Linked DNA regions of Azoarcus sp. KH32C. The protein of the gene in region 1 interacts with the protein of each later gene in a pairwise test. Links are inferred from orthologs where the notes say so. Each region holds a gene or a part of one and is shown in the gene's direction. Other genes may lie near its edges.

Region 1 (3,231 bases):
CCATGAGTGCAATCGTTGATGTCATTGCCCGTGAAATCCTGGACTCGCGCGGTAATCCGACCGTCGAAGCCGATGTTCTGCTCGAATCCGGCGTGATGGGCCGGGCCGCGGTGCCGTCCGGCGCCTCGACCGGCTCGCGCGAAGCGATCGAACTGCGTGATGGCGACGCCGCGCGTTACCTGGGCAAGGGCGTCCTGCGCGCTGTCGAGAACGTCAATACCGAAATCTCCGAGTCGATCATCGGCCTCGACGCCGAAGAGCAGTCGTTCATCGACCGCACCCTGATCGAACTCGACGGCACCGAGAACAAGTCGCGCCTGGGCGCGAACGCGATGCTCGCCGTGTCGATGGCCGTTGCCAAGGCCGCCGCTGAAGAAGCCGGCCTGCCCCTGTACCGCTACTTCGGCGGTTCGGGCCCGATGGCGATGCCGGTGCCGATGATGAACGTCATCAACGGCGGTGCTCACGCCAACAACAGCCTGGACATCCAGGAATGCATGATCATGCCCGTGGGCGTGACCAGCTTCCGCGAAGCCCTGCGTTGCGGCGCCGAGATCTTCCATCACCTGAAGAAGCTCACCGACAAGAAGGGCTACCCGACGACGGTCGGCGACGAAGGCGGTTTCGCGCCGAACGTCGGCGGCACCGAAGAAGCCCTGAACATGATCCAGGACGCGATCTCTGCCGCCGGCTACGAGCCGGGCCGCGACGTGCTGCTGGCTCTGGACTGCGCCGCCTCCGAGTTCTACAAGGACGGCAAGTACGTGCTCGCCGGCGAAGGCCTGACGCTGACTTCCGAAGGCTTTGCCGACTACCTCGCGACGCTAGCCGACCGCTTCCCGATCGTGTCGATCGAAGACGGCATGGCCGAGAACGACTGGGCCGGCTGGAAGACGCTGACCGACAAGCTCGGCCGCAAGATCCAGCTCGTCGGCGACGATCTCTTCGTCACCAACACCAAGATCCTCGAGCAGGGCATCGACCAGGGTGTCGCCAACTCGATCCTGATCAAGATCAACCAGATCGGCACACTGTCGGAAACCTTCGCCGCCGTCGAAATGGCCAAGCGCGCTGGTTACACGTCGGTCATCTCGCACCGTTCCGGCGAGACCGAAGATTCGACGATCGCGGACATCGCCGTTGGCCTCAACGCGATGCAGATCAAGACCGGCTCGCTGTCGCGCTCGGACCGCATCTCGAAGTACAACCAGCTGCTGCGCATTGAGGAAGATCTGGGCGATACCGCCAGCTACCCGGGCCGCCGCGCGTTCTACAACCTGCGCGTGCGCTAAACAAGTACCATTGCCGCGGCCCGGCTGACGGGTTGCGGAAGCAGCAAAACGATAAGGCCGGCGGATCTCCGCCGGCCTTGTTTCGATTGAAACGGATTTCCTTCAGGTATGCGCTGGTCCCTTCTCATCCTCGCGCTGATCGTGGCAGCCCTGCAATACCCGCTGTGGGTCGGAAAAGGCGGCTGGCTGCGCGTCTGGGACGTGGACCGGCAGGTGCAGGCCCAGCGCGAAACCAATCGAGAGCTCGAGCAGCGGAATGCTGGCCTGGAGGCTGAAGTGCGGGACCTGAAGTCCGGCAACGAAGCGATCGAGGAGCGTGCGCGGTTCGAACTCGGGCTGATCAAGCCCAACGAGGTTTTCGTGCACACCCCGCAGAAGCGCTGATGCGCTTCCCGGAGCGGCAAGTCGAGGTCAGAGCAGTTCGGTAATCGATTGCCGCTGCGCGATTTCGGCCTCGAATTCGACCATTTCAGGCCCGAGTGCATCACGGGCGGAGATCATGCCGACCGGCACGCCGTTATCGACGACCGGAACGTGGCGGAAGCCGCCGTCGTACATCATGTGCAGTGCGTAGCCGAGGTTCTTGTCGGCATTCGCAGTGGTCGGATCGGAGGTCATGACTTGAGCAAGCGTGGTCTTGTCGGGGTCGACGCCATTCGCCAGCACCTTCACGAGCGCGTCGCGCTCGGTAAAGATGCCCGCCAGCTTGCCACCTTTCGCGGTGATCATGATCGCGCCCACCTTCGCATCCGCCATACGGCGAGTCGCTTCTCGAACCGACAAGTCCGCGGTCGCGGTCAGGATGGCCTGATCTTTCACAATGTCTCGAATCTTTCGATTCATCTCGGTTCCTCCTCCTTAGGTTTCTTGTCCAAGGTCACTCAAAGCGGTGCCCTTCTGCGAGGATACGCGAACTGTCACTTCAAGATAGTGCGCTATTCACGGCCGCGCTAGCTTGTTGCCAGCAGGGTTCGGGCGCCGTCGACGCGCGGTGCGAAATATGGGCTGTCGAGGCGTTCCACGCGCACGCGGCCACGCGTAGACGGCGCATGCACGAACTTTCCTTCGCCGAGGTAGATGCCCATGTGGGAGTGGCGCCGGTTCATGGTGTTGAAGAAGACCAGGTCGCCGGGTTGGAGTGAGGAAACAGGGATGGGGCGCGTTATTTCGGCAATCTTCGACGCGTTGTGCGGCAATCGCCTGCCGCTGACCTGTTCGACGACATAGCTGACCATGCCGCTGCAGTCGAGTCCGGCTTCAGGATTGCGGCCGCCAAAGGCGTAGCCGGTATCGAGCAGGCCCAGTGCGACCATGACCATTTCTCGCGAGTGCAGGGGGTCGTCGAAGGCGAAATAGTCGATGCGCGGTTCTTCGGGGAGCGATGGAGCGGGAGTCCCGACGACCGGAGCGGTGGTCGGGACGCTGCTGCATGCGGCGAGCAGCAGCGTCAGAATCAACAGAAGGCCCTTGCGGCCCGCCTGGCGCGTTGCTGCCTTCATCGGCGGATCAGCTTCCCCTGGGTTCGGATATGCGGACGATAGGGGATAAGGCTGCGATATGTCCACCAATCGAGGGTGCTTTACAACGAATGGCTATGCGGGCTGCAGTCGCCGTTGGCGGGCAGGCCCGGACGTTCGAGGCTCGCTTGTTGACCATGGGCCCAGAACACGGTCTGTCCGTCGGAGTATTTTTCGCCATCTGCAGCGGTCTGATGCGAAAGCGCAAAGATCCCGGCGCCGGTTCGCAGGCGGATGTGGTCGCCGAGGTATTCGACGCTGAACTGTTCGCCGTTCTTGCAAGCGTAATTGACGACGCGTGTGGCGTCGCGGGTGTAGGCCGTGCCGGCGAGCATGCCGGCAGAGGCGATCAGGCCACACAGGGCGGCAAAGCGGGCGTTCAGGCGCATGTAGGGGTTCCTTGGGGGGGCGGAAGGATGCTG
Region 2 (2,990 bases), 1.8 Mb from region 1 along the record:
CTCGGGCAAGGTTGAACCGATATTTGTCGAGGGCATCGAGGACATGCCCGCGAGCATTCTCTCCGCCGCGCGCGATGGTGACGTGGTGATCACGATGGGCGCAGGCTCGATCGGCGCCGTGCCCGGCAAGTTGGCGAGCGGCGAGGAACAGGCATGAGCGAAATGAACATGAAGGAAAGATTCGGAAAGGTGGCGGTACTGCTTGGCGGTACCTCCGCGGAACGTGAAGTCTCGCTGATGTCGGGCAATGCCGTGCTGTCGGCGCTGCGCGATGCGGGCGTCGATGCACATGGCTTCGATCCCGTCGAGCGCGACCTGCATGTCCTCAAGGAGCAGGGCTTCGACCGCGCCTTCATCGCGCTGCATGGCCGTGGCGGCGAAGACGGCACGGTGCAGGGCATGCTCGAGCTGCTGAAGATCCCGTATACGGGCAGTGGCGTGATGGCATCGGCGTTGTCGATGGACAAGTGGCGTACCAAGATGGTGTGGGCCGCGTGTGGCCTGCCGACGCCTCGTTATGCCATCCTGCATGCGGATTCGGACTGGGACGCGATCGTCGCCGAGCTCGGCCTGCCGATCTTCGTCAAGCCGGTGCACGAAGGCTCGAGCATGGGCGCGACCAAGGTCACCGAAGCCGGGCAGTTGAAAGCCGCGTGGGAACTCGCCGCGCGCTTCGACGACCTCGTGATTGCCGAGGAATTCATCACCGGTGCCGAGCTCACCGCGCCTTTCCTGCATGATCGGGCCTTGCCCCTGATCCGCATCGAGGCGCCGGGCGGCAACTACGATTACCAGCACAAATACTTCACCGACGACACCCGCTACCTCTGCCCCTGCGGGCTGCCCGAGGCGAAGGAAGCCGAGTTGCAGGCGCTCGTGATGAAGTGCGCCCAGGTGCTGGGCTGCCGCGGCTGGGGCCGTGCCGACCTCATCCTGACTGACGACGGCCGTCCCTATCTGCTTGAAATGAACACCTCGCCGGGCATGACCGGGCACTCCCTCGTGCCGATGTCCGCGCGCGTTGCGGGCATGAATTTCACTGAGCTGTGTCTCTCGATCCTCGAGGATGCCCGCCTTGGCTGATTTTCGCCCCCGTACTCCGCTCACCCAGCAGGTCGCCGGCACTGTCGGCGCCTCCGGGCGCGGTCGTACGCGCGAAGGCCTGTGGCAGCGCCCGGCGCTGCTGAACCTGATTTCCGACGTCCTGATGCTGTTTGCGGCGGTGGCGCTCGGCTACGCAGCCGTCGTCTGGTTCCTGTCGCGGCCGCTGTTTCCGCTGCACGAGGTGGTCGTGTTGACCCCGCCCGCGCAGGTGACGACGGCACAGCTCGAATATGTCGCCCGCACCGCGATCCGCGGGAACTTCTTCTCCGTCAATCTTGAAACGGTGCGGGCGGCCTTCGAGAAGCTCCCCTGGGTGCGTCACGCCGAAGTCCGCCGACGCTGGCCGGACGTGCTCGAACTGCGCCTCGAAGAGCATCAGGCGGTCGCCTACTGGACGATCTCCGACAGCGGCGAAACCCAGCTCGTCAATCGCCAGGGCGAGGTCTTCGCGGCCTCCAGCAACGCCGACATGCCGGCGTTTTCGGGTCCGCAAGGCTCGTCAGGCTACGTCCAGGCGAAATACCGCGAGTTTTCGGAAATGATCTCCCCGCTCGGCAAGAAGCTCGTCGCCTTGTCCTTGTCGGCGCGCGAAGCGTGGCAACTGAAGCTCGACGACGGGATGGTGATCATCCTCGGCCGCGATCAGGAAAAAGTGCCCGTCGCCGAACGGCTGACGCGCTTCGTCCGCGCATGGCCGCAGACGCGGGACAAACTTGGAGTAAAGGTGGCGGTAGCGGACCTCCGCTACCCGAGCGGATTCGCCCTCACGCCGGTGGGGGACGTCAAAGCAGCTACTAAAGGCAAGCAATGAGCAAGGAATACAAGGACCTGATCGTCGGACTCGACATCGGCACCTCGAAGGTCACCTGCATGGTGGCCGAGGCGCGACCGGACGGACAGCTGAACGTCGTGGGCGTCGGCTCGCAGCCGACCAACGGCCTCAAGCGCGGCGTCGTCGTCAATATCGAGGCGACCGTCGACGCCATCTCGCGCGTGATCCAGGAAGTCGAGCTGATGGCCGACTGCAAGATCCGCGATGTCTATACCGGCATCGCGGGCAGTCACATCAAGAGCTTCAACTCCAACGGCATGGTCGCGATCAAGGACAAGGAAGTCACGCCGATGGACGTCGAGCGCGTGATCGAAGTCGCCCGCGCGATGCCGATCCCGGCCGAACAGCAGATCCTGCACATCCTGACGCAGGAATTCATCATCGACGGCCAGGGCGGCGTGCGCGAGCCGATCGGGATGAGCGGCGTGAAGCTCGAGGTCAAGGTGCACATCGTCACCGGGGCCGTCTCGGCCGCGCAAAACGTCATCAAGTGCGTGCGCCGCTGCGGTCTCGAGGTGATGGACCTGATCCTGCAGCCGCTCGCGTCGAGCTACTCGGTGCTGACCGAGGACGAGAAAGAACTGGGCGTGTGCCTCGTCGATATCGGCGGCGGCACGACCGACATTGCAGTCTTCACTCAGGGGGCAATCCGTCACACGGCCGTGTTGCCGGTCGCGGGCGACCAGATCACCAACGATATCGCGATGGCCTTGCGTACGCCGACCGCGGAAGCCGAGGAAATCAAGATTAGCCAGGGCATCGCGATGCATACGCTGGCCGATCCCGAAGAAATGATCGAGGTCCCCGGCGTCGGCGACCGTCCGCCGCGCCCGCTGTCGCGCCAGCGCCTTGCGGACGTCATCGAGCCGCGTGTGTCCGAACTGTTCGAGTTGGTGCAGGCCGAGCTACGCCGCAGCGGGTACGAGGAACTGCTGTCGTCGGGTATCGTGCTGACGGGCGGTTCATCTGTCATGCCCGGCATGGAGGAATTGGGCGAGGAGGTGTTTCATATGCCAGTCCGGGTCGGAGCGCCGCAGTACGCAGGCGGCCTCGC

Evidence for each region. The genes of interacting proteins can lie anywhere in the genome.
Region 2: the proteins of ftsB (region 1) and AZKH_RS18450 interact in binary tests that used the Escherichia coli proteins (3 or more experiments, as listed by UniProt). The link is inferred for Azoarcus sp. KH32C from one-to-one orthologs.

Annotation. Positions count from the first base shown.
Region 1 is NC_020516.1:2,336,253-2,339,483, forward strand. Bases 64-3,038 are described here. They hold ftsB (cell division protein FtsB), read left to right. Parts: upstream 64-1,400; coding sequence 1,401-1,676; downstream 1,677-3,038. Other genes in these bases: eno (phosphopyruvate hydratase), read left to right, coding at 64-1,292; AZKH_RS10145 (cyclic nucleotide-binding/CBS domain-containing protein), read right to left, coding at 1,704-2,135; AZKH_RS10150 (C40 family peptidase), read right to left, coding at 2,243-2,791; AZKH_RS10155 (MliC family protein), read right to left, coding at 2,872-3,038. Outside these bases: more of eno, read left to right, coding at 3-63; more of AZKH_RS10155, read right to left, coding at 3,039-3,198. UniProt on the Escherichia coli protein: Essential cell division protein. May link together the upstream cell division proteins, which are predominantly cytoplasmic, with the downstream cell division proteins, which are predominantly periplasmic.
Region 2 is NC_020516.1:4,132,001-4,134,990, reverse strand. It holds AZKH_RS18450 (cell division protein FtsQ/DivIB), read left to right. Parts: upstream 1-1,066; coding sequence 1,067-1,915; downstream 1,916-2,990. Other genes in the region: ftsA (cell division protein FtsA), read left to right, coding at 1,912-2,990; AZKH_RS18455 (D-alanine--D-alanine ligase), read left to right, coding at 169-1,083; murC (UDP-N-acetylmuramate--L-alanine ligase), read left to right, coding at 1-157. UniProt on the Escherichia coli protein: Essential cell division protein. May link together the upstream cell division proteins, which are predominantly cytoplasmic, with the downstream cell division proteins, which are predominantly periplasmic. May control correct divisome assembly.